2 regions of the Achromobacter xylosoxidans genome follow, and region 2 is predicted to be linked to the other one. Evidence: riboswitches for the same ligand, from Rfam matches in the RefSeq annotation. Region 2 holds a riboswitch; the other holds the start of a gene.
What was found. A riboswitch is a leader RNA that binds a small molecule or an ion and turns the genes downstream of it on or off. The one in region 2 is predicted to bind glycine.

Region 1: it holds a riboswitch for glycine, as region 2 does, so the genes downstream of both, gcvT (glycine cleavage system aminomethyltransferase GcvT) here and IAG39_RS11525 (D-amino acid dehydrogenase) in region 2, are expected to answer to the same signal.

What each region holds. Positions count from the first base shown of each region.
Region 1 covers NZ_CP061008.1:952,323-955,721, forward strand. Annotated here, with positions in the region: gene IAG39_RS04380 (superoxide dismutase) at 1-602, shown strand, start outside; gene IAG39_RS04385 (ZIP family metal transporter) at 633-1,526, shown strand; glycine riboswitch at 1,582-1,677, shown strand; glycine riboswitch at 1,713-1,835, shown strand; gene gcvT (glycine cleavage system aminomethyltransferase GcvT) at 1,922-3,022, shown strand; gene gcvH (glycine cleavage system protein GcvH) at 3,121-3,399, shown strand, end outside.
Region 2 covers NZ_CP061008.1:2,451,133-2,454,531, forward strand. Annotated here, with positions in the region: gene IAG39_RS11525 (D-amino acid dehydrogenase) at 1-1,178, opposite strand, end outside; glycine riboswitch at 1,223-1,314, opposite strand; glycine riboswitch at 1,316-1,407, opposite strand; gene ampC (class C beta-lactamase) at 1,536-2,696, shown strand; gene IAG39_RS11535 (3-hydroxybutyryl-CoA dehydrogenase) at 2,714-3,399, opposite strand, start outside.

The DNA of each region.
Region 1 (3,399 bases), 1.5 Mb from region 2:
TCCCGCCCCTGCCGTATGCCTACGACGCCCTGGAACCCCACATCGACGCGATGACGATGGAGATCCACTACAGCAAGCACCATCAGACCTACGTCAACAGCCTGAACGCCGCGCTGGAAGGCGCGGGCATCGTCACCAACGAGCCGGTCGAGTCCCTGGTGGCGCGGCTGGAGCAGTTGCCCGAAGCCATACGCGGCGCCGTGCGCAACCATGGCGGCGGCCACGCGAACCACAGCCTGTTCTGGTCGGTCATGTCGCCCGAGGGCGGAGGCGAGCCGGATGGCGCGTTGGCGTCGGCCATTGACTCCGAGCTGGGCGGGCAGGCCGCCTTCCGCGATGCGTTCACCAAGGCCGCGCTGACCCGCTTTGGCAGCGGTTGGGCCTGGCTTTCGGTCACACCGGCCGGCAAGCTGGTGGTGGAAAGCAGCGCCAACCAGGACAGCCCCCTGATGCACGGAAACTCGCCCATTCTGGGGCTGGACGTGTGGGAGCACGCCTACTACCTGAAGTACCAGAACCGCAGGCCCGAGTACATCGGCGCCTTTTACAATGTCGTGAACTGGCCTGAAGTGGCGCGCCGCTACGCGGCGGCCCAGCGCTGAGCGCATCTCTCGCAAGGAGGGCAGCGGCACATGAATACCTTCAGCCGTCATCGCGTGCGGCCGGCGGCCACCAGCATCAGCGTGTGGACCCTGGCCGTATTGGTGGCCTGCCTGGGCCTGCACCAGCTGTGGGTCTATCTGGACGTGCGTGCGCCGCACGTGGGCGATGCCCTTCTGGGCGGACTGGTCGCAGCTGGCGCTACCGCCCTGGGCACCTTGCCCATCCTGTTCGCCCGGACCATCCCCCAGAAAATGCAGGACAGCATGTTCGGCTTCGGCGCCGGCGTGATGCTGGCCGCCAGCGCCTTTTCGCTGGTGGCGCCGGGCATCGCGGCGGGTCGCGACCTGGGTTATGGCCCCTGGGGCGCCGGCTTGACGGTAGGCGCTGCCGTGTTGCTGGGCGCGGCGGTGCTGCTGCTCATGGACCGTACCCTGCCGCACGAGCATTTCATCAAGGGCCGGGAAGGCATCGAGGCGCACCGCCTGCGCCGTACCTGGCTGTTCGTTTTCGCCATCACCCTGCATAACCTGCCGGAGGGCCTGGCCATTGGCGTGGGCTATGCGGGCAACGACGCCATGCGCGGCACCGCGCTGGCCACCGGCATTGCTATCCAGGACATTCCCGAAGGGCTGGTGGTGGCGGTGGCGCTGCTGGCGGCGGGCTACCAGCGCGCGTTTGCCGTGGCGCTGGGCATGCTGTCCGGCCTGGTCGAGCCGCTGGGCGCGGTCCTGGGCGCCGCCGTGGTGGGCTGGTCCGAGCCGCTGCTGCCCTGGGGCCTGGGTTTTGCCGCGGGCGCCATGCTGTTCGTGATCAGCCACGAGATCATCCCCGAATCGCACCGCAAGGGGCATGAGGTCTACGCGACCTGCGGGCTGATGCTGGGTTTCGTGCTGATGATGTTGTTGGACACGGCGCTGGGCTGAGGCCGCCGCAGGCATTCCCTGGCTGCGGCTTTCGTTGTATGCTTGCGCCGCTGTCACGCATGTTGCGGGAGAGAGCGGCCTGTACGTCCGGCCGCCGCCGAAGGCGCAATTCGCCCGGAATCGCTCAGGTAACCCATACCGCCCATGCTTGCCCTGTCCCGGTTTTTTTACCGCGCGGACGCGGCAAAACAGTACTCTGGAGAGACCTGGCGCCGCCCCTGAACTAGGGACATAGCGAGCAGCCCAGGCGCCGAAGGTGCAAACCCGCCATGCGGGGCAACTCTCAGGCAAAAGGACAGAGGGGCGGAAGATTCAGCCGTTGTACAAGTGCACCCCGCTTGGCACCACTGGCATTCCGTAACCCTGGCAACACTGCCGCCCCGGAGTTTCCGCGCATGTCCGCAACCCTCAAACGCACCCCGCTGGCTGAAGAACACATCGCCTCTGGCGCCCGCATGGTCGACTTCGGCGGCTGGGACATGCCGCTGGCCTACGGTTCGCAACTGGAAGAGCACCACGCGGTGCGGCAGGACGCCGGCATGTTCGACGTGTCGCACATGCTGAACGTCGACGTGGCCGGTCCGGACGCGTTCGCCTTCCTGCAGCGTCTGGTCGCCAACGACGTGTCCAAGCTGACCGTGCCCGGCAAGGCGCTGTACAGCTGCATGCTGAACCCGCAAGGCGGCGTGATCGACGACCTGATCATCTATTTCTTCGCCGCCGACGAATGGCGCGTCGTGGTCAATGCCGGCACGGCCGACAAGGACGTCGCCTGGATGCAGCGCGTCAAGCAGGCCGGCCAGTTCGACGTCGCCATCAACCCGCGCCGCGACCTGGCCATGGTGGCCGTGCAAGGCCCGAACGCCCGCGCCAAGGTCTGGGCCGCGCGCCCGGCCTGGCAGGCCGCCAGCGAGCCGCTGACGCCCTTCGTGGCCGCCCGCGTGGGTGACGACACCTTGGTGGCCCGTACCGGCTACACCGGCGAGGACGGTTTTGAAATCGTGCTGCCCGCCGCCGACGTGGTGCAACTGTGGCGCGACCTGGTCGCCCAGGGCGTTCGTCCCTGCGGCCTGGGCGCGCGCGACACGCTGCGCCTGGAAGCCGGCATGAATCTCTACGGCCAGGACATGGACGAGCTGACCCAGCCCGACCAGGCCGGCCTGACCTGGACCGTGTCCCTGAAGAACGCCGAGCGCCGCTTCATCGGCCGCGACGCGCTGGAACAGTTCGCCACGCCCGCCACCTTCATCGGCCTGAAGCTGCAAGAGCGCGGCGTGATGCGCGCGCATATGGCCGTGCGCACCAAGGAAGGCACGGGCGAGCTCACCAGCGGCACCATGTCGCCGACGCTGGGCGTGTCGATCGGCTTTGCCCGCCTGCCGCAAGGCGTCAAGCCGGGCGACACGGTCGAGGTCGACATCCGCGGCAAATGGGTGCCCGCCCTGGCTTGCAAATTGCCGTTCGTGCGTAACGGCAAAGCGGTCGAACACTCGTAAACTCGAAGCTTCGCGCGAGCCGCCGGCCCCTGGGGCGACGGCCGCCCGCGCGAGGCGCGCAACACCATTCATCTACCCGCATTCCCTCAGGAGTTCCCATGAGTCTGCCCACCGATCGCAAGTACACCGAGTCCCATGAATGGGTCAAAGCCGAAGGCGACGTGTTCGTCGTCGGCATCACCGATACCGCCCAGGATCAATTGGGCGACCTGGTCTTCGTTGGCGACGTGAAGGTCGGCGCCAAGCTGAACGCCGGTGAAACCGCTGGCGTGGTCGAATCGGTCAAGGCCGCTTCGGACATCTACGCTCCCGTGGCCGGCGAAATCGTCGCGTTCAACGAAGAGCTGGAAAACAATCCCAACCTGATCAACGAATCG
Region 2 (3,399 bases):
GCCGCCGACAAGGTCCAGCCCAGATGCCCATGCCCCGTGTTGTAGAACACGCCGGGCCGCCTGCCCGGACCCACGCGGGGCATCATGCTCGGGGTCATGGGGCGCAGCCCGCACCACGGCACCACGCGCGAAGTTCGGATGCCGGGGAAGTGCTTGCGGGTCCAGTCCACCAGCGGCTGCACGCGTTCGGCGCGGATGTCCATGTTGAAGCCGTTGAACTCGGCCGTGCCGGCCACGCGGAAGCGGTCGCCGAGGCGGCTGGTGACGATCTTGGCGGCTTCGTCCAGCAGGCTGACGTGCGGTGCGGCCGCCTGGCTGGCGGCGTCGTCCAGGTGCACGCTGATGGAATAGCCCTTGACCGGGTAGATGTTGAGCGTGTCGCCCAGCTGCCTGGCGAACTGCCGGCTGACGGCGCCGGCGCAGACGACGATGGCGTCGGCCTCGTGCTGCTCGCGGCGCGCGCCGCCCTCGCGCGCGACGTCGAGCACGTAGGGCGCGCCGTCCACGCTGATGTTGCGGATGTCGGCGTCCTGCGCGAAGCGCACGCCGCGGCGCTCGCAGGCGCGGGCCAGGCCGCTGGTGAACTTGTGGATGTCGCCGGTGGCGTCCGAGGGCGTGTAGAAGCCGCCATGGCAAGGGGTTTGCAGCGTGGGTTCGATGCTGCGCGCTTCCTCGGGCGACACCGCGTAGCGCTCCAGCCCGCCTTCCTGCAGCAGCGCATTGGCGCGGCGCGCGGTCTCGAAGCTGGTGGCGTCGTGGTAGATATGCAGGATGCCGCGGCGCTCCAGGTCGAAATCTATGCCTTCTTCTTCCGCCATGGCGTACAGGTGCTGGCGCGCGGCAATGGCAAGCCGCGTGGTCTCGATGGTGTTGCGGCGGTAGTTGCGGATCTGTCCGATGAACTGCGCCAGCCAGGAGTACTTGTGCCAGCTGAAGCGGGGATTGAGCAGCAGCGGCGCGTTGTGGCGGCCGAGCCAGCGCAGGCCTTTCATGATGGTGGCGGTGCTGTTCCAGACCTCGGCGTTGCTGGCCGACAACTGGCCGCCGTTGGCGTAGGAAGTCTCCATGGCCGGATAGCGCTGGCGGTCGTAGACGGTGACGTGGTATCCCAGTTTGCTCAGGGCATAGGCGGACGTGACGCCGGTGATACCGGCGCCAATGATGGCGATGCGGGGCATGATGGCTCCAGATTGAGTGGCCGCGGCCACCCGGCCGCAGCACCCCATCTGTCTCTGTACCTGAGAGCTTCACCCGCGGCGCAGGCGGCGGCGGGTTCCCCTTCGGTGGGCGCAATCCGCGCCTCTCTCCAGATTGTCTAGACCGCGCAGTCCTGTTTGCCTGAGAGTTTCCGGGGCGGTTGCTCCGTCGGCGCCTGCCGCGGGGGCAGGTCTCTTCTGCGGGGTTTTGGATCGACGAGGCGAGGATAGCCAAAATCCCCCAAAATGAGACCAAGGGTTAGTACCAATAAGGCGCCGCGCCGCGTTACGATGCTTGCGCGCCGCCGTCGCGGCGCCACCGATCCGACACGACAGGGAATGACGAGAATGCGCTTGAACAGCATGCTGCGCACGGGATTGTTTACGCTGATGGCCGCAGGCTGCGGGCTGGCGCAGGCCGGACAGGCGGAGACCGACAGCAAGGTCGACGAGGCGGTCCAGGCCGTCATGCGCGAACATGGCATTGCGGGAATGTCGATCGCCGTGACCCGCAACGGGACGCAACATTTCTACAACTATGGCGTGGCATCCAGGCAAACCGGCAGGCGGGCCGACAGCGACACGCTGTACGAGATCGGCTCCATCAGCAAGACCTACACGGCAACCCTGGCAACCTACGCACAGGCGCGCGGCCGCCTGGCGCTGAGCGACAGCCCGGCCAAGTATCTGCCCGAGCTCGCCGGCAGCGACTTCGCCAAACTGAGCCTGATCAACCTGGGGACGCACACGACCGGCGGCTTTCCCTTGCAGGTGCCCGACGCGGTCACGAACCAGGCGCAGATGATGGCTTACCTCAAGGCCTGGAAGCCCGAGCATGCCGCTGGCACGTATCGCACCTACGCCAACCCCAGCATCGGCATGCTGGGCGTGGTTGCGGCCAAGAGCCTGAACCGGCCGTTCAAGGCGGCCATGGAGCGGGACCTGTTTCCCAAGCTGGGCCTGACCAGCACCTACATCGACGTGCCGGCCGCCAGGATGGCGGACTACGCGCAGGGCTACAACAAGCAGGATGCGCCCGTGCGCGTGAATCCGGGCGTGCTGGCCGACGAAGCCTATGGCGTGAAGACCAGCGCGCGCGACCTGATCCGCTTCGTCGACGCGAACATGGGCTTGAACCTCGCGGATGCCGAACTGCGCGGCGCGATTGCGCAGACGCACGTCGGCTATTACCAGCTGGGCGACATGACCCAGGACCTGGCCTGGGAGCAATTGCGCTATCCGGCGACGCTGGACGCGTTGCTGACGGCCAATGCCGGCAACTACAACAGCCAGAGCCAGCCCGTGACCGCATTGAACCCGCCGCTGCCGCCGCAGGAGGCCGTGTGGATCAACAAGACGGGTTCGACCAACGGCTTCGGCGGCTATGTGGCATTCGTGCCGTCGAAGAAGCTGGGCATCGTGATACTGGCCAACCGCAACTATCCGAACGAGGCCAGGGTCCGGCTGGCGTACCGGATCCTGGGCGAATTGGAAAAGTAGGCGCGCAGGCCGGCGCGCTATCGCGCGGGCGGCTGCCTTGCCGCGTTGTGGCGGGGCAACAGGTCCATCACTTCCAGACGCTTGCACAATTGCGCCAGCCGCTCCATCTTGTAGGCATTTACGTCCATGCCGGCGTAGTCATAGAAGCCCTGGCCGTCGCGCAGCCCGTTGCGCCCTTGTTCCATGTTGCTGGCGATGACGGCAGGCGAGGCGAAGCGCGGATCGATGGCATCGGCGAGGTAGCGCGAGGCGTAGTAGAGGATGTCGCCGCCGCCCCAGTCGATGAACTCCAGCAGCCCCAGAACCGAAAACCGCAGGCCGAAGCCCAGGCGCACGGCCGTGTCGATGTCTTCGGCGCTGGCCACGCCTTCCTCCACCATGCGGGCCGCTTCGTTCATGGCCAGGGCCTGGATGCGGGGCACGATGTAGCCGGCAGCGGGGGCGCACTGCACGGGCTTCTTGCCCGCCAGGCGCAGCGCTGCCAGCAGCCCTTGCGTCGCGGCCTCGCTGGTCTGGGGGCCGCGGCTCACTTCCACCAGCGGTATCAGGTAGGCGGGGTTGAGCCAGTGCGCGTTCAGGAAGCGCTGCGGACCTTGCACCAGCTCCGCCAGTTCGGTGACCAGAAAGGTGGACGTGGTGGACGCGATGATGCTGTCCGGCGCGCAGGCCGCTCCCAACCACAGAAAGGCATCGCGCTTGGCGT